One region of the Methylosinus sp. RM1 genome, then DNA from elsewhere that is predicted to be linked to it. Evidence: predicted binding sites of a transcription regulator. Region 1 holds the regulator's gene; each other region holds the start of a gene.

Region 1 (10,140 bases):
GCTCGGTCTCTCGGCGCTGCTCACGCGCGGGCGCGCCAAGGGCGGCGGGGCGGGGTGAGGCCGCCCTTCATGCCGTCGCGCTTTTCCTCGCATTTTCTTGAATGAGATCGAACACACGCCGCGCATCGTCGATCATCAGAAATTGCGGCGTGGGATCGAGCGCGGGCGTCAAATCCGTCCAGCCTCGGTTTCCCCACACGGGCGCCGGGACGCCGAAACGGATGGAGCCGCTTCCGTCGACGCGCTCGTTCAAATCGACCGCCGGCAGCCGGTCGAGCGCGAGCGCCGTGAATCGTCCGAAAGGCTCCGGTCGCATGATCAAAATGCGCAAATTCGTGACGGCATAGCGCATATCGCTCCTGAGCCAAGCGTCGAACAGGAATCTACCGAAGACGAAATAGAGCCCCATGCAGACAAAGAAACCGCCCACGGTAATGAAGAACCAGGGCGCGTTCATCCGGCCGGCGGAAATCGTCCAGAACACTGCGAAGCCACACCAGAGCAGGCTGAAGGGGATCAGAAAAACGTCGCGATTACGCAGCGACAGGCCGCAAGCCGGCTGGCCCGACCAGAGAACACGCTCCCCGTCGAGCAGGCGATTTGAGAAAAATTCGTCAGTCATGTGCGCCACTTCGAAACCGAGGATGGACGCCGCGTTTTATAGCAGAAGCGCTCGGTTGCCGTCACCGTCGACGACTGGTTCGAGACGTCCTCTCACCGCTCCTTCGCCGCGCCCGCCTCCGGCTCCACGCGCGGCAGCAGCGGCGCGGCGGCGCCGGAGCGCTTGATCAGCGCGGCGGCGTCCGGCGCGAAGACGGGATCGTCCCAGGCGCCGGAGAGATCGAAGCCGATCTGCACGCCCTTCTCGCGCGGCTTGCCAGCGGCGTCGGCCTCATTGGCCTGCGCCTTCATCGCGAGGCTGCGCTCCGGGATGCGCGCCTGGCCGGCGAAGGCCAGCGCGAAGCCCGGCCCATGCGCTTGGCCATCCTCTATATTCGCGGTTCCCTTGACGATTTTGATGGTCGCGCTGGCGCGATCCACCAGCGAGTGACCGGAGCGAATGTCCATCGCGCTCGACAAGGGCCGTTTGTCGATGCGGCGGAGCGCGCGCTCCAGGTCTATGCCGTCGACCTCGCCCTCACTCAGCGTGAGGGTGGCGCGGCCGTCGAGATCGCGCATGAGCTGCGAGACGCTGTCGCCAGTGGCGTCGAGCGTGAAATTGGCGTCCAGCGCGCCGCCGAGATCGGGCCGCGCGGCGGCGTCCCAGGCGAGCGCGCCGGCGTCGACGCCGGTCAGCTGCGCATTGGCGTGGAATTCCAGCGCGCCCGCCGCATTGGCGGCGAAAATGGCGCGGCCCTTCACGGTTCCCTTATAAGCCGCCGCCTCGGCGAGGGCGAGCTCGAGCCGGCCGCCGCGCAGCAGCAAGGACAGAGCGGCGTCCTCGAGATTGAGCCGCAGAACGCGGGCGCGCGTCGCCGAAAGGCGCAGATCGACATCGGCGTTCTGAATATCCGGCAAAACGAAAGCGTCGCGGCTCCACTGGCCGTCGGCGCCGGAGAGCGGCGGCAGATCGGCGACCATCGGCTTCAGCGACACGTAATTGCTGGCGAGCGTCGCATGGACGATCGGCTTGTCGCCCTCGTGGCGCAGACCGAAGGAGCCCTCGAATTCATTGTCGTCGGCCGAGAGCTTCAGATCGGTGAGCTGGAAATCGCGCAGGCCGACGCTGGCTTTGGCGGAAAGCTGGACATTCTCGAAAGGCCCGGGCAGCGGCGCGCTCACATTGGCGAGGGCGAGCGCATGGCGCAGCGAGGGCGAGGAGGCGGTGAGCCGCCCCATATAGCGGGGCTTGGGGCCGAGCTGGCCGAAGCCCTCCGCCTCCGCCCGCAAGCTGTCGGAATCGAGCCGCACGGTGACCGCCGTCTGCTCGCCACGCAGAAGGGCGCCGGGCTTGAGCACCCACAGCGTGCCGCGCGGTCGCTCGCCGCGCCAGGAGAAGGCGATGTCGAGCGTCGCGGGCGAGCCGACCGTGCGCCAGTCGAGACTGGCCTCTATGTCGCGCAGTGTCTCTTCGCCGCCGGCATATTTGACATGGGCCACGCCGGAAACGATGGCGACGCCGCCGAGCCGGGCGCGATCGGCCTTTTCCGCCGCGGCAGTCGAGGGCCGCGCCGCCGCCGCGCGCACGGCGGCGCCCGCCGCGCTCATCGGCTTGCGGTCGAGATCGATCTCGATGGCGGGGCGAACGAGCTCTATGTCGGCGATCTCGAGACGGCCGGCGAGCAGCGGCAGCAGCAGCACATTGCCGTGCAATCGCTCCGCCTCGATGGTGAGCGCCGCGGTCGGGTCGGCGAAGGCGATGCTGTCTATGGTGATGTGCGGACGGGGCAGCACCGAGAAGGTCGAGCGCCCCTTGGCGGCGATGAAGAGACCAGAGGAGGAATTGAGCTGGCCGGAAATCTCCTCGAGCAGAGCGCTGGTGGAGAAGGTCCAGGGCGCGAGGGCCGCGCCGAGCGCCACCGCCACGACGGCGCCCATCACGATCAGCCAGCGCCGGGAAAGACGCGCGAAAGGCAGGCGGCGACCGAGGCTCGAGGGTTTCGATCCTTCGATTTCGCGCATTGGGCCGGTCGAGTGCGACATTCCATCGTCCATGCAGAAAGAGGCGGGGCAGAAAGAGGCGGGCCGGGCCGCACGGCCGCGCGCGACGGAGCGCGCTTCTTTCGAAAGGGCGGCCGCGCCGACAGGCCCGCGCGCCAATAGCGCGCGAGGCCGGACCATGGCGGCAAAGGGCGGCGAGATCGTGGCGGCGCGAGGCCCTCAGTATTTGCGCAGAAGGCTGACCAGACGGCCCTGGATGCGGACGCGATCCGGCCCGAAAATGCGCGTCTCATAGGCCGGATTGGCGGCCTCTAGCGCTATTGACGCGCCGCGCTTGCGCAGGCGTTTCAAAGTCGCCTCCTCGTCGTCGATGAGGGCGACGACGATATCGCCGGTGTCGGCGCTGTCCTGCTTTCTCACCACGACGACGTCGCCGTCGAGAATGCCGGCCTCGATCATCGAATCGCCGCGCACCTCGAGCGCGAAATGCTCGCCGCCGCCGAGCATGTCCGGCGGCAGGCTGATGGTGTGGCTGCGATTCTGCAGCGCGGAGATGGGCGTGCCGGCGGCGATGCGGCCCATGACCGGGATCGCCACCTGCTGATCGGACTCCGGCTCGCCGGCCGGGACGGGCCGCACGCGGCCGAGCGCGCCCTCTATGACCGAGGGCGAGAATTTGCCGCCGCGCGCGGCGACGCGGGGCGTCGCCGATTCGGGCAGGCGCAGCACCTCGAGCGCGCGGGCGCGATTGGGCAGACGGCGAATGAAGCCGCGCTCCTCGAGCGCGAGAATGAGCCTGTGAATGCCGGATTTGGAGCGCAGATCGAGCGCGTCCTTCATCTCGTCGAAGGAGGGCGGCACGCCGGTCTCCTTCAGGCGCTCATGGATGAAGCGCAGCAAATCGCTCTGTTTCTTGGTCAGCATGAGAGCCCCCTGGCGCCGCCCCGCCCGCGGCGCGCCACGTCCGAACCCGGCCATGATGGCGCGGGTTCATAAACAAATCATGAACGGGAGGATAGGCGTTCTCGGTGCGTTCCGCAAGGGCGTCATCATTCAACACCAATTAGCACCACAGCCCGTTTCTCAATCGATGTGCTTCGCAAAGACGGTCATAATCCCAAATGAGTGGAAATATTTGATTCCCCTCGACCAATGCGGATAGCGATTTACGCGGAGGCGGAATTAAAGTCTGAAACTTAGCAATTGACCAACGTTGAAAGTGCTCCCAACGCTCATCCTCATTCAACGGCCTATCAGGTAAATCGAACCATTCACCATTCTTCTCGTGATGTTTTCGGAGTTCCCAGACCGCAAAGTCCGCAGCCTGCATCGCCGGCAGGTCTCGAAAGGTTCTGGTCTTCGCTAAGGCTGTGATCGACATTCGATCAAAATCACCACGATTATACGAATCAAGATCTGCGTATCTCTTTGCCTCGCTAAGTTTAGAGTCAACTTTTTCTAGATGATCAAAGACAAGCTCAGAGCTTAGTTCTCCATACTCTCTTGCTACAACCACCATACAGCCATACGCTGCCAATGCGTACGGCTTCAGTCCGACGCCATGCTCACGGTTAAACCTCTCCAAATCCTCAAGACGAACGATTGAGGCGAAGAACTGGAGCCGGCTTTCATAAATTATTTCTGCGAGTTCATTGAGAAAGGCGCTCCACTCTGCTTGGTGTTCTTTGGAGGGCCACCACTTCGCGTAGACCCCTTTTGCCTCATTCGCTTCCTTCATATGCAGATAGGGAACACCATGCTTGGCAAGCGCGATCGGCCAATGGTGGTCAAAATATTCCCATCTATGATCTGCGCCGGCATAGCCACCAATTGCCCATACATCGTCGCGCCGGCTGTCATCAAACCAGCCCTTTATGGTAGCCGAAGCGCAATTACGGCGCGACGATGTATCGGTGGACAATCTGGTCAGCCCAATTCTTTGCGAACGCCGAATCGTTCGCCATGATCGACATAATATATTATTCTAATATTTGCGAGCCGCAGGCACAGTGGGCTGGATGGGCTTCCCGCCCATCTTTCATCTGCTCCCCTCACTGCGCCGCCGCCGCCTCCACGCCCAGCATCGGCCGCACATGCCGCGCGAAATCCTCTAGCGAGCGCAAGTTCTTCTCCGGATCCCGCGAGATCGGCTTCAGCAATATCGCCCGCGCGTCGGTCTCCTCGCGATAGGCGGCGATCTTCTCCGCCACTTCGTCGAAATCGCCGATCAGCGAGCGTTGCAGCAACCCCTCCTCGGTCAGCGAGGCCGGCGCCGCGCCGTCCTGGCGGGCGAAATTGCCGCGCATCCGCTCGGCGAAGCGGGAGAGGAAGGGAATGGCCTCGGCCAGCGCCTGCTCGCGGCGCGGCGCGGCGTAATAGAAGCGCGCCATGGTGAAGCGCGGATCGCCCTCCGCGCCTGCGGCCTCGCGATAGATGCGCAAGGTCTCCTTTATCTGCTCTATGGGGAAAGGCGGGCCGGCCATCACGCCATGGCCATTGCGCGCGGCGTAGCGAATCGCTCCCGGCGTGGTGGTGGCGAGATAGGTGGGAATGGGCTTTTGCAGCGGGCGCGGCGTGAGGCTGAGGCCATTGGCCTCGTAATGCGCGCCGGTGAAAGTCACCCTGTCCTCATAGAGCAGGCGATTGACGAGGCCGAGCGCCTCCAGAGTCATCTCCCGCGTCGAATCCTTGCCGGCGCCGAAATGGCGGTTCTGCAATTCGAAAGGTCCGCCGCGCGCCACGCCGAAATCGAACCTGCCCTTGGAGAGAAGATCGATGGTGGCGACATCCTCCGCCACTTGAATGGGATTGCGGAAGGCGAGCAGCACCGCCGCCGAGCCGAGCCGAATCGTGCTCGTGACGCCGGCGAGATAGGAGAGAAGCGTGAGAATGGAGGGACAGGCGGCGTCCGGCTCGAAATGATGCTCGGCGACCCAGGCCTCCTCGAAGCCGAGCGCCTCGGCGTGGCGCACCAGCCGCGTCTGCGTCTCGAAGCAGCGCGCGAAATCCTGCTGCGGGTTTTCGTAAGTGGAGAAGACGCCGAACCGCATGGCGAGGGCCTCGAGATGCGCGCCGCCGCTCCCATGCGCGCCTTGGCTATATACGGCAGTTACATATTGTCATACAGAATATGGACGCAAAAGCCCGCCCGCAAGCGCAAAAACATTGGCGTCGCGCGCGAATTTCGGTCGGCCGATAGAAAGCTCTCGTCTAATCCGGCGGATGGGCGTCATAATAGAGAAATCAAATAAAGCGACGAGAAAAGCACATTGATCGACGATCGGCGCTGTGGCGATTTTCCGATAGAAAGAGTTGAAAAAGTCGCAGCCCTCGGCATTGTCTCTAGGAATAGCGGACGCTGCGGAAGCGGCGTTCGGGGGAACGCTCACGACGCCACGCGAAGCGCGGCTCGACTTTTGGAGGATTTGATGTCGGTAGCCGCAATGCCGTCCCGGCAATTTTTCAGCCGGGAGCGCTCCGTCGCAGCGCCCGGCTTCAATCGCTGGCTGGTGCCGCCGGCGGCTCTCGCCGTGCATTTGTGCATCGGCATGGCCTATGGATTCAGCGTGTTCTGGCTGCCGCTGTCGCGCGTCGTCGGCGGCGCCGAGCCCAAGGCCTGCCCCGCGGATATGGGCTTTTTCGCCACCGTCTTCGCCACGAGCTGCGATTGGAAGATCAGCATGCTCGGCTGGACCTTCACTTTGTTCTTCGTCTTTCTCGGCTCCTCGGCGGCGGTGTTCGGCCATTGGCTGGAGACCGCCGGCCCGCGCAAGGCGGGCCTCGCCGCGTCGGTGTGCTGGTGCGGCGGCCTGCTGATCTCGGCTGCCGGCGTCTATCTGCATCAAATCTGGATGCTGTGGCTCGGCTCCGGCGTCATCGGCGGCATCGGCCTCGGGCTCGGCTATATTTCGCCGGTCTCGACGCTCATCAAATGGTTCCCGGACCGGCGCGGCATGGCGACCGGCATGGCGATCATGGGCTTCGGCGGCGGCGCGATGATCGGCGCGCCGCTCGCCGACAGGCTGATGTCCTTTTACGCGACGCCCGGCTCGGTCGGCGTGTGGCAGACCTTCGTCACCATGGCGGCGATCTATTTCGTCTTCATGGTGGGCGGCTCGCTCGGCTATCGCGTGCCGCGCGAGGGCTGGAAACCGGAGGGCTGGGCGCCCACGACGGCCGCCAACAAGATGGTGACGAGCCGCCACGTCCATCTGAACGTCGCCTGGAAGACTCCACAATTCTGGCTGCTGTGGGCGGTGCTGATGCTCAATGTCAGCGCCGGCATCGGCGTGCTCGGCATGGCCTCTCCCATGCTGCAGGAAGTGTTCGGCGGCAAGCTCATCGGCCTCGACATCGGCTTTTCCGAGCTCGACGCGGCGCAAAAGGCGAAGATCGCCGCCATCGCCGCCGGCTTCACCGGCCTGCTCAGCCTCTGCAACATCGGCGGCCGCCTCGCCTGGGCGACATGGTCCGACAAGCTCGGCCGCAAGACGACCTATGCGATCTTCTTCATCCTCGGCATTATTCTCTATTCGGCCGCGCCCTTCGCCGCGCAGCAGGGCAATATCGTGCTCTTCGTGCTGTTCTTCTGCGTGATCCTGTCCATGTATGGCGGCGGCTTCGCGACCATTCCGGCCTATCTCGCCGATATTTTCGGCACGCATTATGTGGGCGCGATTCACGGCCGTCTGCTCACCGCCTGGTCGACGGCGGGCGTGCTCGGTCCGGTGCTGGTCAATTATCTGCGCGACTATCAGCTCGACCACGGCGTCGCGCGCGACGCGGTCTATAATCAGACCATGTATATTCTCGCCGGCCTGCTCATTCTCGGCCTTATCTGCGATCTCGCCGTGCGGCCGGTCGCCGAGAAGCTGTTCATGACCGACGAGGAGGTCGCCGCGGAGAAGAAGACCAGCGTCGCCGCCGTGGCGCAGGAAGAAAGAGAGCCGCACGCCGATTTCGAGGATTATGTCGAGGAGGGACAGGCGGCCGAAGCCGCCGCCGCCGAGGCGCGCCGCGCCGCCGCCGCGCAGAATGGCGGCTCGCGCATTCTGCTCTTCGCCGCCTGGGCCGCGGTCGGCATTCCGCTCGCCTGGGGCGTGTCGATCACGCTGCAGAAGACCTTCGTTCTCTTCCACTGACGGGGGCCTCATGTGCGCATTCTCCTCGTCGCCTCGCTGGCGCTCTGCGCCGGCGCGGCGCTGGCCGACGGCCCGCCGCCGGCCGTGCTGCAGAGCGAATTGAAATATGCGCCCGTGCCGATCTTTTCGGGCGTCACCGCCGCGCCGGTGAGCGGAACGGCGACGCAGCCGGGCGCGCTCTACGCGCTCTCGGTGAAATATGCGGCCGGCGCGAAATCGCCGCCGCATACGCATCCCGACGCGCGCCTGGTGACGGTGATCTCCGGGCGCTTCCACGCCGGCGTCGGCGGTGAATTCGACGAGAAATCGCTGCGCCTCCTCGGCCCTGGTGATTCCATCGTCGTGCCGGCGGAGACGGTTCATTTCGGCTGGGCGAAGGACGGCGAGGTCCTGCTGCTCGAGACCGGCGTCGGCCCTTCCGGCGCCAGCCTGTGGCCAAAGCCGGCTCCGCAGCGCTGATCGCCTTCTTGTCTTGCGCGTCTTCATGGTAGATCGAGCCACGAAGACGCGAAGGACAGGACGCTGCTCACCCTCCTCCATACGGCCGATTGGCATCTCGGCGCGCAGCTGCAAGGCTGGCCGCGCGAGGCGGAGCATCGCAAGGTCCTGCGCGCACTGGTCGCCATCGCCGCCGAGCGCCGCGTCGATGCGGTGATCGTCGCCGGCGATATTTTCGACAGCCTCAACCCTTCCGCCGAGGCGCAGAAGCTCCTCTACGACACGCTGAAGGACCTGCGCGCCGCCCTGCCCGCCGCGACCGTCGTCCTTCTCGCCGGCAATCACGATCCTGCCGGCCGCATAGAAGCGCCGCGCGCTCTGTTCGATCTCGTCAATGTCGCCGGCGTCGGCGTGATCGCGCGCAAGAATGGCGAGATCGACGCCGACGTGCATCTGGCGCCACTGCGCGGCGCCGGCGGCGCGGTCGAGGCGCATCTCCTCGCCGTACCCTATCCGCGCGCCGCCGATCTGCCGGTTCTGGAAGGCGAGAACGAGGGCTCGCCGGTCGTGCGCTCCGTGCGCGCGCTCTATGGCGAGCTGATCGCCGCGGCGCGGGCGCGCATCGGCGCGGCGCCGCTCATCGTCACCGGCCATTTGCATGTCGCCGGCGGCCTCGAATCGGAAGGCGCCGAGCGCCGCATTCTCGTCGGCGGCGAGCACGCCGTGCCGCCGGACATGTTTCCGCCGGATGTGGCCTATGTCGCGCTCGGCCATTTGCATCGGCCGCAGGCGATCGGGCGCGAGAACATCCGCTATTCCGGCTCGCTGTTTCCGCTCTCCAAGACCGAGATCGACTATCGTCACGGCGTGTCGATCGTCACGATTCGAGAGGCCGAGACGACGATCGAGCATGTCCCGCTGCCGCGTCCGACAGCCTGCCTGCGCATTCCGCCGCGCGGCGGAATGGCGCGGCAAGATGTCGAAGCCGCTTTCGCGGCGCTCGCCCTCGATCCGGCGACGCCTGCGGATGAGAAACCTTTTGTTCATCTGACCATCGCCGCCGACGGCCCGATCGTCGGCTTGGACGCCGAGATCGACGCCATAGCGGAGAAATTCCCGATCCGCCTCGCCTCACTCACCGTGGAGCGGCCGCAGCGCGCGGAAACAGAGGCGCCGGCGCCCGCCACGCTGCGCCTCTCGGAGCGGCAGCCGGTCGAGCTGTTCCGCGAGGCCTTCGCGCTCACCCATAAAGCCGAGCCGACGGCGGAGCATCTCTCTCTGTTCCATTCCGCCGCAATGGAGGAATAGTGCGCATTCTCACGATAAGGGGCGAAAATCTCGCGAGCCTCGCCGAGCGTTTCGAGATCGATTTCGAGAAGGAGCCTCTGCGCGGCGCCGGCCTCTTCGCCATCACGGGCGAGACGGGCGCCGGAAAATCGACGATTCTCGACGCGCTCTGCCTCGCGCTCTATGACGCTTTTCCGCGCGTCGCCGCACAGGGCGTCAATGAGAGCGTTCCCGACCCGAGCGGCCAGACGGTGAGCGCCGCCGATCCGCGCTCCATTTTGCGCCGCGGCGCGGGACGCGGCTTCGCCGAGGTGGATTTTCTCGGCCGCGACGGCGAGCGCTATCGCGCCCGCTGCGACATTGCGCGCGCTCGCGGCCGCGCGACCGGCAATCTTCAGCAGCGCAGCCGCGCGCTGCATCGTCTGGATGCGGAAGGCGCGGTGGTCGCGGCTGTCGCCTCGGGCGTCGAGCCGGTGCGCGCCAAAATCGTCGAGCTCACCGATCTCACCTTCGAGCAATTCCGCCGCACCGTGCTGCTGGCGCAAGGCGATTTCGACGCTTTCCTGCGCGCCGATTCGAAAGAGCGCGCCGATCTGCTCGAGAAGATCACCGGCGCCTCGGTCTATGCGGAGATTTCCAAGCGCGTCTATCTGCGAACGAAAGCCGCGCTGGA
Region 2 (10,140 bases), on a different contig from region 1:
TTGTTACGTCGCTCATATAAATAGGAGGTGTAGCCAATATGTCACGACCGGAGCGCGCGTCAGTCTCGGCGCCGCGCGGCGACGGCGCGCTCGCGTCCGCCGGCGTCCTTGCGAATTCCGGCCGGAGCGAGGCCTTTCTCGGCCAAGAGCGCGACGAGGCTGCGCGCCTGGCCGTCGCCCGCCTCGAGCACAGCGGCGCCCGATGGCGCGAGCAGACGCGGCAATTGCTCGGCGATCTCGCGATAGCAGTCCAATCCATCCGCGCCGCCGTCGAGCGCGAGGCGCGGATCGTGAAGACGCACCTCCGGCTCGAGCCCATCCAGTTCGCCGCTGGCGATATAGGGCGGATTGGAGACGATGAGATCGAAACGCGCCGCGAGCGCATCCGCCCAACGTCCGCGCAGAATCGAAGCGCGCCGCGCGAAGCCGCAGCGCGACAGATTGACCGCGGCGGCGGCGCAGGCCGCGGCGGAAAGATCGACGCCGATCGCGCCCGCCTCGGGGAGCTCGGCGAGCAGAGCGCAGAGAATGGCGCCCGAGCCGACGCCGAGATCGAGAATGCGCAAAGGCTCGCGCCGCCGCTCGCCTATGAGCTCGAGCGAAAGCTCGATCAGCGTTTCCGTATCGGGGCGCGGATCGAGCACGCGCGGCGCGACGAGGAGATCCTGCGTCCAGAAGCCGCGCTCGCCGAGAATACGCGACACCGGCTCGCGCGCCGCGCGGCGCTGCGCATAATCGCGCAGCCGCGCGCAGGCCGCCGCGCCGAGCTTCGCCGCAGGATCGAGCAGCAGCTCCGCCGCAGTGAAGCCGCCGGCGGCGAGCAAAAGCGCGCGCGCGTCGCGGCGCGCATCCTCGACGCCGCAGCGCGCGAGCAAAGCCGCGACCGCGTCGAGCGCCGCGGCGCGCGTCGCGTCCTCGAGCGCGAGAGCCGCGATCTGCGTCACGCTCTGGCGAGCAGAGCGGCGACGCGCTTGGCGAAAGCAGCCGCATCGAGCGGCGCCTCGCCATCGGCGATGCGGGCGGTGTCGAACAGCAGCCAGAAGCCGTCCTCCGCGCCGGCGCGATCGGCCTTGGCCTTTTGCGCGAGCGCGAGCACCGCCTCGTGACGCGGATTGATCTCCAGCACGGGCTTGCCGAAGACGCCCTTATTGCCGCTCTCCTGCAACATGCGCGCGAGCTGGAGATCGAAGCCGTGATCGGCGGCGATGAGACAGGCGGGGCTCTCGCGAAGACGCGTCGAGACGCGCACATCCTCGACCTCTCCGCCGAGCGTCTCCTTCAACATTGCGGTGAGCAGCGCGACCTCCGCGCTCGCTTCCGCCGGCGGCGTGTCGGCGGCGCCTTCCGGCGTCGGCACGGCGTCGATGTCGGCTGCGCCCTGCGTCACCGATTTGAACGGCTTGCCGTCATAGCCGACGGCGCTCGTCACCCAGAAGGAGTCGACCGGATCGTCGAGCAGCAGCACGTCTATGCCCTTGGCGCGATAGCCCTCGAGCTGCGGGCTGGCGGCGAGCCGCTTCTTGTCGTCGCCGGCGATGTAATAGATCGCGGTCTGATTGGGCCGCAGATTTTCGACATAGTCCTTCAGGCTGCGCCCGCCGTCCGGATGCTGCGCCGTCGAAAATCGCGCAATGGCGAAAATCTCGTCGCGGCGCACGGGGTCCTCGTGCAGGCCCTCCTTGATGACGGCTCCGAAATTCTTCCACAGGGCGGCGAACTTCTCCGAATCATTGGCGGCGAGATCGGAAAGCTCCTTGAGCACGCGCGTGCCGATCGCCTTGCGGATGGCGCCAATGATCGGATTGTTCTGCACCATCTCGCGCGAGACGTTGAGCGGCAGATCGGCGCTGTCGACGACGATGCGCATGAAGCGCAGCCATGGCGGCAGAAGATCGGCCTCGCGCGAGATCAGCACGCGGCGCACATAGAGCTTGGAGCGGCTCTTGCGCTGCGGATCGAAGAGATCATAGGGCCGCGAGCCGGGCGCGAAGGCGAGCACCGTATACTCGGTGCGCCCCTCGGCGCGCCAATGAATGGTGAGCGCCGGCTCATCGAACTGGCCGGAAATCTGCTGATAGAAATCCTTATAGTCTTGTTCGCTGATCTCCGATTTCGGCCGCGTCCACAGCGCCGAGCCGTCGGTGAGGCGGCGCGGCTCCTTGCCCTTCTCCTCGACGAGGTCGATCGGTATCGCTATGGCGCCCGAATGCTCGCGCAAGATCTGCTCGATGCGATAAGGCTCGAGGAACTCCTCGGATTCCGCATTGAGATGCAGCGTCACCTTCGTGCCGACCGCGGGCGCGTCCGCCACGGCGAGCGGCGCGATCTGAAACGAGCCCTTTCCTTCCGACGTCCAGAGAAATGCGTCCGCAGAGCCGGCGCGGCGGGTCGCCACTTCGATGCGATCTGCGACCATGAAGGCGGAATAAAAGCCGATGCCGAAACGTCCGATCAGAGTTCCGCCCTTCTCGCCGCCCTGCTCATCGCCGCCCTTGGCCGCGAGCTCATCGAGAAAGGCGCGCGTGCCGGAACTCGCTATGGTGCCGAGCGCGGCGACGAGATCCTCGCGCGACATGCCGACGCCATTATCGGCGACGCTCAGCGTGCGGGCCTCCTTGTCGAGCGCAATGGTGACGAGCGGCGCGCCGGCCTGCGCCGCCAGCGCTTCGTTCGCCACCGATTCGAAGCGCAGCTTCTCGATCGCATCCGCCGCATTGGACACGAGCTCGCGCAGAAAAATGTCGCGCTCCGAATAGACCGAATGAGTCATCAGCTCCAGGAGCCGCGCGACATCGGCCTGGAAGCCGTAATCGCTGCGCTCGGCTGCGTCGATCGTATGTGTTTCGGCGTGATCGTTCACGGGCGTCGTCTCCGCTTGTCTGTCGGCCTCGCCCCGCGCCGCTTCCCGCAAAATGGAAGCATGGCCGACGGCGCGCGGGCGCTGGCCGGGATATAGAGATCGTCATTGATCGGCAATGCCCCTGCCCGAGCCGCCTCGAGCGGAGCGCGCGGCTGATATCGGGGATCGTCGGCGAAGTTGCAAGATCGCTCGCCGCGATGAGCGGCGCGCGAGAACGAAAGGCGCGCGCGCAAAACAAGACGGGCCGCCCGAGCGTGCTCGGCCGGCCCGTCCATCGCCACGAACTCACGCTGCTCGAAAAGCGCCCTTCCGGGGGGCTGGGGGGCTGACGAAATCCGGAAAAACCACTTCTCGAGCCTGTCGAGGCAATAGGCTAGATATTGGTCGCCTCCTTTGGCGGACAAGGGGCTCGATATTGGCGAAAATGTGAAATCTCGTCTTTTGCGCGCAGGACCGATCGTCGCCGGATTGTCATCTTTGTCTTGCCCTCCCGCATTTGCCGCGCGATCATGCGCGAGAAATGGGGACAGCGGCATGAGCGAGACGGAGACGACCGAACCCAGCAGGCGGCGCGGCCTGCTCGCCGTCGTGGCAGGCCGCGGGACCAACGACAAGGATCGCCCGAAAGCCGCGCCCGAGAAAAGCGCTCCGCTCGTGTCCTTCGACCGGCGCGAATTGCGGCTCTTGCTCGATCTCTACGGCGCCAAGGTCGCCGCCGGCGAATGGCGCGATTATGCGATCGATTTTTCTCCCGGCAAGGCCATGTTCTCGATCTTTCGCCGCGCCAGCGAGGCGCCGCTCTATCGCATCGAGAAAAACCCCGAGCTCGCCCGCCGCCAGGGCGCCTTCTGCGTCGTCGCCGCCGGCGGGCTGGTGATGCGCCGCGGCCACGATCTCGCGCGCGTCGTCGCCGTGCTGCAGAAAAAGCTGGAATTGGTGCGCGATTGAACTTTCGCCGAAGCAAAAAAGGCCCCGCCGGAGCGGGGCCTTCTCATTCTCTGTCGCTCGCGCGTCGCGCGATCAGTCGTTGCGCTCGCCGAAGAGGTAGAGCAGCGACTGGAACATGTTGATGAAGTCGAGATAGAGCGACAGCGCGCCGAAGATGCTCTGCTTCGCCACCACCTCGTGACCATAGCCGGCGCTCTGATAATAGCCGTCCTTGATCGACTGCGTGTCCCAGGCGGTGAGGCCCGCGAAGATGAGCACCGACAGGATCGACAGAGCGAACTGCATCACGGTGCTCTGGAAGAACAGATTGACGAGGCTCGCGAGCACCAAGCCGATCAGGCCCATCACCAGGAAAGAGCCGAAGGCCGAGAGATCGCGCTTCGTGGTGTAGCCATAAAGGCTGAGACCGCCGAAGGCCGCAGCAGTGATGAAGAACACCTTGGCGATCGACGCGCCGGTGAACACGATCATGATCGACGACATCGACAGGCCCATCACCGCCGAGAAGGCGAGGAACAGGTTGCGAGCCGTCGCAGCGGAGACGCGGTCGGCGCGAAAGCCGAGAAAGAACACGAACGCCAAGGGCGCGAGCATCACCGCCCATTTCAGCGGGCTCGTGTAGAGCATCTGGCCGAAGGGGGTGAGCGCGATCTGCCGGCCGCCTTCCTTGGCGACGGCGAGCATATGCGTGCCGAGCGCCACCAGGCCGGTGACGCCGAGACCCAGCACCATGTAATTGTAGACGCCGAGCATGTAGGCGCGCAGGCCCTGGTCGATCTCGGCCGTGCCGGCTCGGGAGACGCCGCCCCGATAGCCGAAGCTCGTGTTGCGGTCGAAATTGGACATAGCATCCTCTCGTAAAAGGCCGCGCGGCCGGTCATCCGGCCAATCGGCGCGGTCCTCGCCGCCGAATATGGCGTGCGAGCGGAGGAAAAACAAGAGTCCGCGCGGCAAATCCGGCGAAGTCCGCGCCTCGTCCAACAAGCTTCAAGAAAAACATGCAGTATTGATCGCCCGCCGCGTTCGAAAACTATCGCGGGCGATGGGAAGAGCGCAGATCGCTCCACTCGCCGCTCGCGCCGCCCGCTCGCGCTCTTGCCGCTCCCGGAGAATGCGCTAACATGCCGCATTGTCGCGGGCGGCGAGCGACCGGGTCTCGCGATCCGGCTCTCGTTTCGTCGTCGGAGCGAGCCTGTCCGGGGAAACGAGGCGCGCACAAAATGCTCCATGGGGGAATCATCATGCCCGACAGCGGTCTTGCCCCGTTCTGGCGGTCGATCGATGGGTTTCTACGCTCTGCGACTCGTTTCTCTCCGCCCGCTCTCCTCGTCCTGCTGCTGACGCTGCTCGCCGCGGCGTCGCCCGCCTCGGCGCATGGCCGGCTCGGCTCCGCCGAAGGGCGATGCCGCCTGTTCGTCGGCCCCGACATCATGAATTTCACCGGCTATCTTCCCGACGCCTCGAAAAACGAGTTCTGCGAGGATATTCCGGCGACCGGCCACACCATCATCGCGCTCGACGCCGAGCAGGACGAGCTGCGCGACATGGCGGTGGAGATCCGAATCGTCAAAGACGTCGGCGGCGAGGAGAAGGAGAATGCCGATATCGACGCGGTCACTGTCGCCTATCGCGGTCCGCGCCTCTATCCGACCGGCACGATCAATTTCGAGCACTATTTTCCCGACGCGGGCTATTTCGTCGGCATCGTCACCGTGACCGGCGAGCATGGCGAGCGATGGGTGTCGCGCTTTCCCTTCTCTGTGGGAATGAGCTTCATGCGCACGCTCCCCCTCTATCTGCTGATGGGCATAGGCGTCGTCGCCATGTTCTTCGTCTATCTGCGGCATCGGCCGATACATCCGCTGAAGACGGCGGACGCCGAGCCGGCGGAATAATCCGCCGAGCCGCGAAGGCCGCTCAGTCGCCGGCGCCTCCGATCTTCTCGGCGAGCAGCGCGATGGTCTTGGAATAGACCTTCGCCTTGTTCCATTCGAGCAGCGCGGGGAAATTGGGCTCGCCCTCGTTCCAGCCGGCGCCCGGCTTCCAGCCGGAGCCCTGCAGGAAATTGGCGGTGGAGGCGAGCACATCCGCCGTGTTGTGAACGAGATCGCGCTTGCCGTCGCCGTCGAAATCGACGGCGAATTTCAAATAGGACGAGGGCATGAACTGCGTCTGGCCGATTTCGCCGGCCCAGGCGCCGCGCATTTGCGCGGGATCGAGATCGCCGCGCTGGACGATGCGCAGAGCGTCGAGCAATTCGCCGCGGAATTTTTCCGAACGCCGGCAATCATAAGCGAGCGTCGCCAGCGCCCGAATCGTCGCGAAATCGCCGAGATAAGCGCCGAAATCCGTCTCCAGCCCCCATATGGCGACGAGAACCGGCCCCGGCACGCCATATTTCTGCTCGATGCGCTTGAACAGCGCCGCATGTTTCTGCAGCAGCGAGCGCCCCTTGCGGACGCGAAACGAATTGGCCATGCGCGCCGAAAATTGCTCGAAAGTCTGGCGAAACACCTTCTGCCCGCGGTCGTGCGAGATCACCGAGCGATCATAGAAGACGTCGCCGAGCGCCGCATCGATCGTCGGCTTTGAAATTCCCGCCGCCGCGGCCTCTCGCTCGAAGCCGCCGAGCCAAGCCTCGAACCCCTCGCCATTGCGCCCGCATTCGGCCGCTCGCGCGCTCGCCGCGCCCAAGCCCGGCGCGAAGCCCAAAACCGAGGCGCAGGCCACGACAGCCGCAACGCCAAAGACCGACGTCTTTCGTTTTTTCCGAGCCATTTCGCCTACCCGCGTTCAGGGAAATTCGCGCTCTTTAGGTCACGCGAGCGCGGCCGCACGATGGCGTCGTTTCGCAAATCCTCAAAAAACCCATCCTGCTCGTCCGGCCGGCGAGACTAGCTCTCGCCGGTTAGCGGGCCGTTGCCGAAGCGCGGCAAAATTTCGTTCTCATATTGTTCTTGCCGAGGCGGGGCGGCGCGTCTACTATGGCGACGTTTGCGTCTGAGCGATTGGAAAACGGGTTCGGAGCTGTCGCCATGGTGGTCAGGGTCTCGACGGTCGCCTTCGAAGGGATCGAAGCCAAGCCGGTCGACGTTCAAGTGCAGATCGCCAGCGGCAATGTGGTGTTCACGCTCGTCGGCCTCGCCGACAAGGCCGTCGCCGAATCGCGGGAGCGGGTGCGGGCGGCGCTCGTCGCCTCCGGACTCGCGCTGCCGGCCAAGCGTATCACCGTCAATCTCGCGCCGGCGGACATGCCCAAGGAAGGCAGCCATTACGATCTGCCGATCGCGCTCGGCGTGATGGCGGCGATCGGCGCCATTCCGTCGGACGCGCTGGACGGCTTCACCGTGCTCGGGGAATTGGGACTCGACGGCGCCATCGCGCCGGTCGCCGGCGTTCTGCCCGCCGCGGTCGCCGCCAATATGCGCGGCCAAGGGCTCATCTGCCCGCGTCAATGCGGGCCGGAGGCCGCCTGGGCGTCCAACGAAATGGAAGTGGTCGCGCCGCGGTCGCTGATCCAGCTCGTCAATCATCTGAAAGGAACGCAGGTTCTCTCCCGGCCCGCGCCGGCGGTGCGCGCCATTGCGGCGGGCCTGCCGGACCTCGCCGACATCAAGGGCCAGGAGAGCGCCAAGCGGGCGCTGGAAATCGCGGCGGCCGGCGGCCACAATCTGCTGATGAACGGCCCGCCCGGCGCCGGCAAATCCATGCTGGCGGCGCGGCTTCCGTCCATATTGCCGCCGCTGTCGCCGCGGGAGCTGCTGGAAGTCTCGATGATCCATTCCGTCGCCGGCGAGATCGCCGGCGGCGAGCTCACCGATCGGCGGCCGTTTCGCGCGCCGCATCATTCGGCCTCCATGGCGGCGCTCGCCGGCGGCGGCTCCCATGCGCGGCCGGGCGAGATATCGCTCGCCCATAATGGCGTTCTGTTCCTCGACGAATTGCCGGAGTTTCAGGCGCAGGCGCTCGACAGCCTGCGGCAGCCGCTGGAGACCGGCGAAATCCTCGTCTCGCGGGCCAATCACCGCGCCGTCTATCCGGCCCGTTTCCAACTCGTCGCGGCGATGAATCCGTGCCGCTGCGGCCATGCGCTCGACCCCGGCTTCGCCTGCCGCCGCCAGCCCAATGAGCGCTGCGTCGCGCAATATCAGGCGCGGCTCTCGGGCCCGCTGATCGACCGTTTCGATCTTCGGATCGAGGTTCCGGCGGTCTCGGCGGCCGATCTCGTGCTGCCGCCTCCGGCCGAGGGCTCGGCCGAGGTCGCGGCCCGCGTCGCCGCCGCGCGCGACCGCCAGCGACGACGTTACGAGAAGCTCGGCCTTCCGGGCGACGCCACCAACGCCAGCGCTCCGGCGAGCGCGATCGAGAAAATCGCGGCGCTCGACGCCTCTGGGACGGCGCTGATCCGCGATGCGGCCGAACGTCTGGCGCTCTCGGCGCGCGGCTTCCATCGCGCGCTGAAGCTCGCCCGCACCATCGCCGATCTCGACGGCTCCGAGGCCGTGACGCGTCGCCATCTCGCCGAAGCGCTCGCCTATCGCGGCGGCTCCGCCCGCGCACGGGTCGCCGCCTGAGCCGGAAAAAGTCCGGCTTTTTCGAGAGCCTGCGCAAGCCTTCATTAGCGAAGCGCCGAGGTTCGGCTCGCGCTTCCCCCGCCAATTCATACTTTCTCTCGATTGTCGTGAAACAACGAGGTCGATCGAAAAGGTTCTGGACCGCCCGAATGCCTGCTGTTCCCTCTTGCGTTCTCATCGCGCTCGCTTCTCTCGCGGCCTTCGCCGCGGCGGGCTGGCTGTGGCTCGCGCGCGCGCGCCGAACGCGCCGGCGCCGAGCGGTGGAGACCGAGCTCGAGGGATTGCGCGACGAAATCTGGGAGCTGCGCGCCGCCGCCGCCGCGCGCGACCGCGCCGAAGCCGCGAGCCAGGCCAAATCGCGCTTCCTCGCCACGGTGAGCCATGAAATCCGCACGCCGCTCAATGGCGTGCTCGGCCTCGCGCAATTGCTGGCGGCGACGCGGCTCGACGCCGAACAGGCGAGCTATGTGGAGGCGATCGCCGCCTCCGGCCGCTCGCTCGCCCAGCTCATCGACGATATTCTCGACTTCTCCAAAATCGAGGCCGGCAAGATCGAGCTCGAGGTCGAGCCTTTCGCGCTCGCGCCGCTGGTCGAGGGCGTCGTCGAGCTGCTGGCGCCGCGCGCCCAGGCCAAGCATCTCGAAATCGCGAGCTATATCGCGCCGGACGCGCCGGAGACGGTCGCCGGCGACGCCGCGCGCGTGCGCCAGGTGCTGGTCAATCTCGCCGGCAACGCCGTCAATTTCACCGCGAGCGGCGGCGTCGGCCTGCGTGTCGAGCGCGACGCCGAGGGCGCGCTCGTGTTCCGCGTCGCCGACACCGGCCCCGGGGTCGCGCCGGCGGCGCGCGACATTATTTTCGAGGAGTTCGAGCAGGGCGACGGCTCCTCGACGCGCCGGCACGGCGGCACCGGCCTCGGCCTCGCCATTTCGCGCCATCTCGCCGCGCTGATGGGCGGCCGACTGGAGATAGAAGAAAGTTCGGGCCGCGGCGCCGTCTTCGCCTTCACTTTGCCGCGCGGCCCGCACGCGCTCTTCGACGACCGCGCGCGCGAGCGCAAGCGGCCGCTCGCCGGAGCGCGCGCATTGATCGTCTCGCCGACGATTTTCGAAGGGCCCTTCATGGCCGAGATTTTGCGCGGCGCCGGCGCGCAGGCCGAGATCGCCGACGACGAGACGCGAGCCGCGCGCCGCCTCGGCGAGGAGCCGGATGGCCGCTTCGACACGGTCGTCGTCGATTGCGCCTTCGGCGAGGCGGCGACCGAACGTCTCGCCGACGAGGCGCGACGCGCTGGCGCCGGCCGCGTCTTCCTGATGTTCTCGCCCATGGAGCGGCGCGCCTTCGGCGAGGCGGCGCTGCGCCATTTCGACGGATGGCTGGTGAAGCCGGTGCGCGCGGCCTCGCTCGTCGAGCGCCTGTCCACAGCGCCGCCGCCGACCCGCAACGACGCGGATTTCGTCGCGCCGCCGCCGACGCTCTCGGGACGCCGGGTGCTCGTCGCCGAGGACAATGACGTCAATGCGCTGATCGTCTGCCGCCATCTCGAGAAGCTCGGCGCGCTGGTCACGCGCGCGGAAGACGGCGCCCGCGCCGTCGAGCTGGCGCGATCGGCGATCGGCGGACGCATCCGGCCTTTCGACGTCATTTTGATGGATGTGTTCATGCCCGAGCTCGACGGCCTCGAGGCGACGCGCCTGATTCGCGCGGAGGAAGCCCGCATGGGCGCGCGGCGCCGCCCGATCGTCGCGCTCACCGCCA
Region 3 (10,140 bases), on a different contig from region 1:
GGATTCGAAATGCCAGAAGGTCCAGCCGTTGCAGGCCGGCAGGCCCTGAACCAGCGCTCCGGTCTTATGGATCGAGCCGACGATCGGGCCGATCGCCAAAGCGCCGTCGGCGCGCACGACGGCCTTGTGGCGCCCCTTGGCGTCGGTGAGCGTCACGCCGGGGGCGACGAGCCCCGCCTCGACGACGCTGGCGAAAGCGATGCGCGGCTCATTGCGTTTGGAGGGCGCCGGCGCCACCGCCTCGGCCGGAAGCGGCGTGATCGCCGCAATTCGCGCCCGCGCCGCCTCGGCATAGGTCTGCTCGCGCTCTATGCCGAGATAATCGCGGCCGAGCAGCCGAGCGACCGCCCCGGTCGTGCCGGAGCCGAAGAAGGGATCGAGCACGAGATCGCCGGGATTGGAAGCGGCGAGCATGATCCGGGCGAGGAGAGCCTCGGGCTTTTGCGTCGGATGCGTCTTGCGGCCGGCCGAATCCTTGAGGCGTTCTCCGCCCGAGCAGATGGGCAGCAGCCAGTCCGAGCGCATCTGGCAATCCTCGTTGCCGGCCTTCAGCGCCTCGTAATGGAAGGTGTAATTGCGCGCCGAAGCGTCGCGCGCCGCCCAGATCAGCGTCTCATGCGCATTGGTGAAGCGACGGCCGCGGAAATTGGGCATGGGATTGTTCTTCCGCCAGACGATGTCGTTCAATATCCAGAACCCGAGGTCCTGCATGATCGCGCCGACGCGGAATATATTGTGATAGGAGCCGATGACGAAAATAGTGGCGCTCGGCTTCATCGCCCACCGCGCCGCCGCCAGCCAGTCGCGGGTGAAGGCGTCATAGGCGGCGAAATCGGCGAATTTGTCCCAATCGTCGTCGACCGCGTCGACGACGCTCTGATCCGGCCGGGTGAGCCGGCTGGCGAGCTGGAGATTATAGGGCGGGTCGGCGAAGACGAGATCGACGCTCGCCTCCGGCAGGCCGAGCATCGCCTCGACGCTGTCGCCGACGACCACCTCGTTACGCGACATCGCGCGCTTCGGCGCGCGAGGCGACCCGAAATTCGACATCCCAGTACGCGAGACCTTTATCTGGGACTTGGGGCGGGCCGCCCCGACGCGCGCGCTACTCATGGACAATCACCGGCTACGCAACCAACGCTGCGAACAATGCCCGATCGCGGTAAAAGCCGGGTTTAGAGAGCCCGTGCGCGGCTGTCTCTTTTCCGCACGCCTTCGTTAAGAAATCGCAAGTTCACCAGTTATTTACGAAGTATCATGACACGCCGGCGCCGCCGAGGCGCGGCTCCCGCAGCGGCGCGAAGCTCATGCGATGGAAGGGCGTCGGGCCATGTATGCGCAGGGCTGCGAGATGCTCCGCCGTGCCATAGCCTGCGTTGGTCTCGAATCCGTAATGGGGATAGAGCGCGGCGAGCCGGCGCATCTGGCGGTCGCGCGCGACTTTGGCGACGATCGACGCCGCCGCGATAGAAAGCGACAGCGCGTCTCCTTTGACGATCGCCTCGCCCGGGCAAGCGAGCTTCGGCAAATCGCGGCCGTCGACGAGGACGTAATTGGGCGTGACATGCAGCGCCGCCACCGCCCGCGCCATGGCGAGCAGCGTCGCCCGGCGGATGTTCAGCCGGTCGATCTCCTCTACGCTGGCGAAAGCGACGCCGATCGCCAGCGCGCTCGCGGCGATGCGCTCGAAGGCCGCCTCCCGCGCCTTGGCCGACAGCGCCTTCGAATCGTCGATCCCCTCCGGCAGGCGGCGTGGATCGAGAATCACCGCCGCCGCCGCGACCGGTCCCGCGAGCGGGCCGCGTCCGACCTCGTCGACGCCGGCGACCGGCCGAGCGCCGTCGCGCAGAATGCGCGTTTCGGTGAGAAAATGTGGGGGCATATGCGCTCGGCTCGGTCGAAAAGGGGGCGGCTGAAAAAAACACAGCGGCGGGATCGAGGCAATCGATCGGCGAGCGGGCCGTCAAAAAAGGCTGAGCTGCTCGGCCCCGCAGCTGGGCTGCCGAAAAAGATCGGCGCGCAGCCGCGTGCGAGAGAAGCCGAGCCGCGTCGAAGCGAGCTCGAAGCGGCGGCCGATCATCCATGCGTAGGGGCCGTCCCCCGTCATGCGCTTGTCGAAGGAGGGATCATAGAGCTTGCCGTCGCGCGCCGAGCGCACCAGCGACAGCACATGCCGGGCCTTGGCCGGGAAATGGGTGACGAGCCATTCGCTGAACAGCTCCCGCAGCTCGAGCGGCAGGCGCAGCATCACATAGCCGGCCTCGCGCGCGCCGGCGGCGTGGGCGCGCGTCAATATGGTCTCGATCTCCGCGTCATTGACCGCTGGAATGATCGGCGCGACCAGAACCGCGACCGGAATTCCGGCCTCGGCCAGCCGCTCGATCGTGGCGAGGCGGCGCTCCGGCGAGGCGGCGCGCGGCTCCATCGCCCGCGCCAGCGCCGGATCGAGCGTCGTCACCGAGATCGCGACCTTGACGAGGCCCTTGCGCGCCATGGGCGCGAGAATGTCGATGTCTCGAACGACCAGCGAGCTCTTCGTCACTATGCCGATCGGATGATCGGCGCGGCTCGCTACTTCGAGCAGGCCGCGGGTGACGCGATAGCGCTTTTCGAGCGGCTGATAGGGATCGGTGTTGGCGCCGATAGCGATGGTCTTCGGCGAATAATTGCGCGCCGACAATTCGCGCTCCAGCAATTGCGCCGCGCCCTCCTTGACGAAAATCTCCGTCTCGAAATCGAGGCCCGGCGAGAGGCCCATATAGGCGTGGCTCGGCCGCGCATAGCAATAGACGCAGCCATGCTCGCAGCCGCGATAGGGATTGATGGAGCGATCGAAGGAAATATCCGGCGAGTCGTTGCGCGTGATGATCGTCTTCGCCCGCTCGGCATGGACATTGGTGCGGAACTCGCCGAGCTCCTCGATCGCGCTCCAGCCGTCATCGGTCTCGACGCGCCGCTCGCGTTCGAAACGGCCGCTCTCATTGGAGAGCGCGCCGCGCCCGCGCCGCCGCGCCGGATCGACGATCGGCCGCTCCTCGGAGGTGAAATTCACCACTGCGCCGATCGCCTCCCGGCTCAGCTGCGCCGCTTGGCGCCAGTCGCTTTTTTCCGATTTTTCGATCAGACGTTTCGCCGAGCTCGCCATGGCGACAATCTCCTTGCCGGCCTACTCCGCCGGCCTTTCGCCGGCTCGCGGCGTCGCTTCGGCTCGCGGCGCGACACGCCCATGCGCGACACTGGGGCGCCTCGCGACCGCGAGCCTCGATGCGACGCTTACAACTCGAGGGGACTTGTTTACCGACGCAAAGAACATTTACCGAACAACAGAACATATATGGAACATTTTTGGAGCCGTCAAGCCTCCTCGTCTCGTTCGATCGCGCCTCTTCGCGCAGCCGAGCTCCGGCCGACTATTTCAGGCCGCATCCTCGGATCGGCGCCTCGCGTCGGCGACGTCCGCGAGCGGACGGCCGGGCGCCTCGCTGCTCTGGGCGGCTCTTCTGCGCAGCGTGATGCGAAAGGTGGCGCCGCCGCCGCTGGTTTCGTCCACGCCGATCGATCCGCCCATCTGCTCGACGAGCGTCTTCGAAATGGCGAGACCGAGGCCGATTCCATTGCTCTTATTGTCGCGCCGCCAGAACGGCTCGAAAATCTTCTCGCGATCGGCGCGCGGAACGCCGGCGCCATGATCGACGACCTCGACGACCGCGGTCGACGACGCGCGGACCAATATGAGGCCGCCGCGCGGTTCGGCGCGCAGCGCATTGTCGAGAAGATTGGCGACGACGCATTCGAGCGCCCATCCGTCGCCCGTGACGATCGTCGGCTCGCGTGGCGGCTCGAATTCGATGCGCCGGCCGTTCTCGATGATGAGCGGCGTATGATCGGCGACCATTGCGAGAACGACGGCGCCGAGATCCATGTCGACATCGGCGCGAGCGTCGCGCATCGAAAATCGCGCGCTCGCCAATAATTGCTCGACGATCGTCTGCACGCGGCGAATGTCGCGCTTCATATCGCGCCGAAACGCAGCGTCGTCGGGATTGTCCGCATGGGCGCGCATGATCGCGATCGGCGTGCGCAGCTCATGCGCCGCATTGGCGGTGAAGCGACGCTGCGCCGCGACTCCCGCATTGAGGCGCGTCAGCGCGTCATTGACCGCTTCGATGAAGGGCGCGATCTCCTTCGGCGCGTCATCGGCTTCGATGCGCTTGTGCAGCGTGTTCACATCGATCCCCGCCACATCGGCGGCGGCGGCGCGCAATGGCGAAAGACCGCGCCGCACGACGATCCATGCGATGGCGAGCGCGCAGAGCACGGCGGGCGCGACGACAGCGGCGCTGTGCGGCGTCAGGAACAAGGCCGCCACGGCAAAAAGATCGTCCCAGGCGAAACGATAATCATAGGCTGCGATCGCGCAGGCGCCGACGGCCGCCGGCGCGCGCCGCAAAAAACCACGGGCGCGAGGATCGGCGTCGCCCGGAATGCGGAACTTCAGCGTCGTCGCGCCGATGCGATCGAGGCCGCCGAGCGCTTCGACCAGTTCCGGCGCCGAGCCGCTCAACGCCGCGCCATTGCAATCGAAGGCGGCGTAACGCGCTTGCGGATTGACCTCGCGATAGGCGCGCAGCGCAGCGCTCGGCGCGAGAATGGCCTCGCCGGTCTCGGTTTTCGTCACCGAGCGCGCGACCAATCCATAGATGCGATGCTCGCCCCAATCGTCGGGCGCGACCTGCCAGCCCGGCGCGAGGCCGGAGGCGGAGATCAGAAAATCGGTGATCGGCACCAGAAGCAAAATGCCGACCATCTGTACGACCGCGAGAGAAACGATCAAGCGCAGCGCGAGCGAGCGACGGCGCCTCACGAGGATGCTCTCGCCAACATATAGCCGATGCCGCGCGCCGAATGAATCTCGACCTCGGCGCCGAGATCGCCGAGCCGCTTGCGCAAGCGCGACACCAAAATGTTCAGCGCATTGACGTCGACATTGTCGTCGAAGCCATAGACCTCCTCGACGAGCCGCGCGCGCAGCACGATGCGGCCGGCGCTGCGCACGAGCGTCTCCAGCAGAGCGAGCTCGCGCCGGTGCAGCACGGCGGGCGCGCCATCGACGAAAACTTCGCGCGCCGCGAGATCGAAGGAGAGTCGGCCGATGACGACGGGCGGAGCGACGGCGCCCAGGGCGCGGCGCAGGCAGGCGCGCACGCGCGCCATCAATTCGTCGAAGTCCACCGGCTTGGCGAGATAATCGTCGGCGCCGGCGTCGAGCCCGCTGACGCGCTCGCTCACCGCCTCGCAGGCGGTGAGAATGAGAATGCGTGCGTCCGGCTGCAGACGACGCAATTCGGGCAGGAGCTCGAGACCATCGCCATCCGGCAGACGGCGATCGAGAATGGCGAGCCCATAGCGATGGCAGGCGAGCGCCTCGCGCGCATCCTCCAAAGTGCCGACATGATCGGCGATGAAGCCCGAACGCCCGAGCCGCAGCGCGAGCGCATGGGCCATCTCCGCTTCGTCCTCGACGAGCAGCACACGCATCAGGGCGCGCCCTCGCTCGCCGCGCGCTCGGGAGACGCGCCGCTCGGCAAGAAAATTCGTGACATTGTTTCGTCGCTCCGCCGCACGCGAAGGCACAGAGCATAGGACAAAGCGCGCATCGAGGGCAACCGGCGGCGGCGAGCGGAAATCGACGTCCTCGCCCGCCCATGTTATCTCCATGAAAGGTTGGCTTCCTACGCCCGGCGGCGATGCGGCGTGTCCTTCGGGACGAATTGAGCGACAAAGGAGGCCCTATGCTCGATCGCGATCTTCTGCGAAGCGTCGGCGCGAATGCGTTGGCCATTGTTCTTCTCGGCGGCGGGGCGCTCGCGCAGGAAGCGCTGCCGCCGATCGACATAGACGCGGCGCGGCAAAGACGCAGCGCCGAAGCGGAGCGGCAGGGACCGGCCACAGTGCAGACCACGGCCGGCCCGGTGCGCGGATATCGGGCGGAGACCGCGACGGCGACGCGCCTTCCGACGCCGATCAAAGAGCTGCCTTTGTCGATAGAGGTGATTCCGCGCAAGCTCATCGACGACAGCCAGGCCGTTTCGCAGAGCGAGGCGTTCCGCAATGTCTCGGGCCTGATTGCGATCGATCCGCGGTATCCCGGCGGCATAGGGCCGAGCCTGCGCGGAATGCGCGCCGAGCGCTATGTGGACGGATTGCCGAACTATTACGATCTCGGCGTGCGCGATCTTCTCGCCAACGTCGAGCGCATAGAGGTGATCAAAGGCCCGGCGAGCATTTTGTTCCAGGGCGGCGCGAGCCCCGTCGGCGGCGTCGTCAATATCGTGTCGCGAATGCCGACGGCGGAGCGTTTCGCGGAAGCCGGCGTGCGCGCCGGCGGCTATCGTTTCGTCAGCCCCTATATAGACGTCAATCAGCCGCTCACCGCCGATAAGAGCGTGCTGTTCCGCGTGACGGCGCAATATGAATCGACGCGTTCCAACATAGACGTCGTGCATCGCCGCAGCTATTCGATCGATCCGACGCTGAAATTCGCGCCCAACGAAGACACCTCGCTGACGATCCAAGGCCATGTGTCGCGGCGCGACCAGCCCGATTACCCCGGCCTGCCGGCGACGGGGACGATCGACCGCTCTTTCTATTCGCTGCGGCCGACGAGCTTCCTCGCCAATTCGCGAATTCCCGATGCGACGACGGAATCCTCCGGCGTCACCATTCGCTTCGATCATCGTTTCGACGAGACTTTCTCGACCTTCACCAGCGCACGCTGGACATCTTCGCGAATGTACGAACCTTCGCAGATTCCCTTCGGCGGCAATCAGCCGAATTATTCGGTCGATCCTTTCTTCGGCGCCTATGGCGGGCCCAGTCAATTCGTCATGCTGAACACGATACTCGCGCAGCAGCTCGAGGAATTCGCCATCACCTCCAATGTCGTCGCCAAATTCGACGCCGGGCCGACGCAAAACCGGCTGCTCGTCGGCGGCGATTTCAATCGCGTCTGGGAGCGCGGCCAGCTTGCCGCTTCCTACGCCGCCGGACCGGATTCGAGCATTTACGGAGCGTTCGGCTTTCCGCAGCCGACGGATTTCCGCTCCCCCGTCTTTCCGCTCTACGCCTATCCGCTGCCCGGACAGTCCGGCTATACGGTGTTCAATCGGAGCAATAATCAATATCAGAACGCCGGCGCCACTGTGCAATTGCAGTCGACGATCTTCGATCGCCTGCATTTCCTCGGCGCCTTGCGCGTCGCAATGATCGACATCGACAGCTATGAGGGCGCTTATTCGCCGCCGCAGACTTTCTCCACCAGCGAGACCAAAGTGCTGCCGCGCGCCGGCGCGACCTATGATCTGCTCGATTGGCTGTCGATCTATGGAAGCTATTCGCAGGGCCTGCGCGCCGTCACTTTCTTCAACAGTCCGAATGGCGCGGCGCCCAAGCCGGAAGGCTCCGAGCAATTCGAGGCGGGTGTCAAGCTCGACGGACTCTATGGCCTTTCCGGCACGCTCGCTTTTTTCGATCTGAAGCGCACCAATGTGCCGACGACGGCGCCCGGCGGCCTCACGCAGACGCAGGCCGGCGAATGGCATTCCTCCGGCTTCGAGGCCGATCTCGTCTGGCAGCCGACCGCGGAATTTTCCGTGCTCGCGAGCTACGCCCATATCGACGCGAAAATCTCGCGCAATGCGAATCCGAAGCTGCAGAATGTGCCGCTCAATCTGGCGCCGGCGGATTCGGGACGACTGTGGGGCAATTACGCCTTCACCGGCGCGCTCGCGGGATGGTCGCTCGGCGCCGGCCTCTATGCCTCCTCTGGACAAGTGATCGAGCTCGGCAAGCCGTGGATGACCAGCGGCTATGTCGTCTTCGACGCGGCGCTCACTTACAAGCACGAGAATTTCACCTTCGCGCTCAACGCCAAGAATCTCGGCGATCGGCGCTATCTCACCGCCTATCCCTATCTCTCGGGAAATCTCGCGGCGGCGGAAGGACGAACCTTCTTCGCCACACTCTCCGCGCGCATGTAGGAGCGACGATGAGCGACATGGACAGCCATATCGATCGACGCCGTTTCGGCGAAGGAATTGCGGCTTTCGCGGCATTGCTCGCGAGCGCCGCGCCCACGTTTCGCCCGAGCGCTGCGCGAGCCGCAGCATCCTCGCACGACATGTCCTCCATGCCGGCGCATTGGATGGGCAAGGAGAAGATCGCCTTTGTGATCTATCCCGGCTTCACCGCGCTCGACATGGTGGGGCCGCAATATATGCTCGCCAATCTGATGGGCGCGAAGATCGAGATCGTCGCCAAGACGAAGGAGCCTGTGCGCAGCGACACAGGCCTCGTCTTCACCCCCTCGGCGTGTTTCGAGGATGTGAAAGAAATCGACATTCTCTGCGCACCCGGCGGCTCGAATGGCACGCTCGCGGCCATGCGCGACGAGGCGACTCTTGCCTTTCTGCGCGAGGCGGGACGCAGAGCGAGCCATGTCACCTCCGTCTGCACGGGCTCCATGCTGCTCGGCGCGGCGGGATTGCTCGACGGCTATCGCGCGACCTCGCATTGGGTGACGAAGCCGCTGCTGCCGATTTTCGGCGCGACGCCCGCCAATGGCCGCGTCGTGCAGGATCGCAATCGCATAACGGCGGAAGGCGTGACGGCCGGGCTCGATTTCTCGCTGGCTCTGGTCGCGCAGCTGCGCGACCGCACTTACGCGGAAGGCGTGCAGCTATTGGCGCAATATGCGCCGGAGCCGCCCTTTTCCGCCGGCGAGCCGGAGACGGCGCCGCGCGCGGTCACCACGATGATCGAAGGAATGTTCGTCGGGCTGAGGCAGGACATGAGCGAAGCCGGCAAAGCCGCCTTCGCCAAAATGCGCGAGCGCTGATATGCGTCGCGCTCAGTCGCGCGCGTCGACGATCCGATAGGATTCGTGGCAGGCGACGCAATTGCGCATCAGCTCGCCGAGACGCGCGAGCGAGCGCGTCTCTTTCTCGCCTTCCGTGAGGCCCTTGGCCAATTCGTCGAAGCCCTTGCGCATCGGTTGGCCGAAGCTGCGCCATATCTCCGGAAATTTTGGTCCGAGCGCAGGCGGCATGGCGTTTTCCGCCTGAAAGCGCTGCGCGCCGCGCGCAGCGGCCGCCTCCGCGGCCGTCACTCTATCGCTCACGGCGAGCGCCGAGACGATCTGCTCGACGCTCTTTACGAAAAGGCGCATCTGGCCGAGAACGAAAGCCTTCTCCGGCGCCGTCATGGCGACGGCGACGCGCTGATCGGACTCGTCGCCGCGCGCGGCAATCGTCGAAAAAGACAGGCAGAGCACAACTCCCGCTTCACGCCAGCGCATCGCGACCCCTTGTCGACCTCAGCTATATACTCACAGTATATGTCGAGATCCTGTCGAGCGACAGGCCAAAATCCAGGCGCCTTCGAGCGCTCTTGTCCACAGGCGCCGCGGTGTGGTTGAACGGGCGGCGCGAATCGATGTTTAACTCTGCGCCATGATCTTTCCCTCCTTCACGGCCGGAGCGGCGCCGCGATGACGGCGCCCGCCAAGGTTTCCATCGATCTCGGGACCCGCGCCGATGGCGGCGTCGCAACGCTCGATCTCGAGGAGCTGCTGGCGACGCGCCTTCTGGTGCAGGGCAATTCCGGCTCCGGCAAATCGCATCTGCTGCGCCGCCTGCTGGAGCAGAGCGCGCCCTGGGTGCAGCAGGCGATCATCGATCCAGAAGGCGACTTCGTCACGCTGGCCGAGCGCTATGGCCATGTGGTGGTGGACGCCCGCTGCGGCATCGCCGATCTCACGCGCATCGCCGCGCGGGCGCGGCAGCACCGGGTCTCCGTGGTGCTCGATCTCGAGGGGCTGGACGCCGAGCAGCAGATGCACGCCGCCGCCGCTTTTCTCGGCGGGCTCTTCGACGCCGAGCGCGACCAATGGTATCCGCTGCTCGTCGTGGTGGACGAGGCGCAGCTCTTCGCGCCCGCCGTCGCCGGCGAAGTGTCGGACGAGGCGCGCAAGGCCTCGCTCGGCGCCATGACCAATCTGATGTGTCGCGGCCGCAAGCGCGGCCTCGCCGGCGTCATCGCCACGCAGCGGCTCGCCAAGCTCGCCAAGAATGTCGCGGCGGA

What was found. Region 1 encodes LexA, which represses DNA repair genes until DNA is damaged. Its sites were predicted from a motif close to TGTTCNNNNTGTGTTCNG; they were not measured.
Region 2: the regulator LexA is predicted to act here: its motif matches at 6,750-6,767, upstream of FMZ75_RS11810 (YifB family Mg chelatase-like AAA ATPase).
Region 3: the regulator LexA is predicted to act here: its motif matches at 3,325-3,342, upstream of FMZ75_RS13425 (PA0069 family radical SAM protein).

Annotation. Positions count from the first base shown of each region.
Region 1 is NZ_WOVC01000020.1:26,660-36,799, reverse strand. It holds gene FMZ75_RS14105 (ABC transporter permease subunit) at 1-58, shown strand, start outside; gene FMZ75_RS14100 (PH domain-containing protein) at 68-622, opposite strand; gene FMZ75_RS14095 (AsmA family protein) at 715-2,622, opposite strand; gene lexA (transcriptional repressor LexA) at 2,821-3,525, opposite strand; gene FMZ75_RS14085 (hypothetical protein) at 3,665-4,522, opposite strand; gene FMZ75_RS14080 (LLM class flavin-dependent oxidoreductase) at 4,653-5,651, opposite strand; gene FMZ75_RS14075 (hypothetical protein) at 5,721-5,990, opposite strand; gene FMZ75_RS14070 (OFA family MFS transporter) at 6,030-7,742, shown strand; gene FMZ75_RS14065 (cupin domain-containing protein) at 7,755-8,201, shown strand; gene FMZ75_RS14060 (exonuclease SbcCD subunit D C-terminal domain-containing protein) at 8,265-9,488, shown strand; gene FMZ75_RS22170 (AAA family ATPase) at 9,488-10,140, shown strand, end outside.
Region 2 is NZ_WOVC01000014.1:58,840-68,979, forward strand. It holds gene prmC (peptide chain release factor N(5)-glutamine methyltransferase) at 60-944, opposite strand; gene htpG (molecular chaperone HtpG) at 941-2,860, opposite strand; gene FMZ75_RS11790 (DUF2794 domain-containing protein) at 3,395-3,808, shown strand; gene FMZ75_RS11795 (Bax inhibitor-1/YccA family protein) at 3,881-4,654, opposite strand; gene FMZ75_RS11800 (hypothetical protein) at 5,029-5,703, shown strand; gene FMZ75_RS11805 (lytic transglycosylase domain-containing protein) at 5,726-6,586, opposite strand; gene FMZ75_RS11810 (YifB family Mg chelatase-like AAA ATPase) at 6,844-8,382, shown strand; gene FMZ75_RS11815 (ATP-binding protein) at 8,532-10,140, shown strand, end outside.
Region 3 is NZ_WOVC01000018.1:35,839-45,978, forward strand. It holds gene FMZ75_RS13415 (site-specific DNA-methyltransferase) at 1-1,113, opposite strand, end outside; gene FMZ75_RS13420 (ribonuclease HII) at 1,256-1,882, opposite strand; gene FMZ75_RS13425 (PA0069 family radical SAM protein) at 1,964-3,145, opposite strand; gene FMZ75_RS21930 (HAMP domain-containing sensor histidine kinase) at 3,416-4,864, opposite strand; gene FMZ75_RS13435 (response regulator transcription factor) at 4,861-5,538, opposite strand; gene FMZ75_RS13440 (TonB-dependent siderophore receptor) at 5,793-8,039, shown strand; gene FMZ75_RS13445 (DJ-1/PfpI family protein) at 8,048-8,896, shown strand; gene FMZ75_RS13450 (cytochrome c) at 8,909-9,355, opposite strand; gene FMZ75_RS13455 (ATP-binding protein) at 9,548-10,140, shown strand, end outside.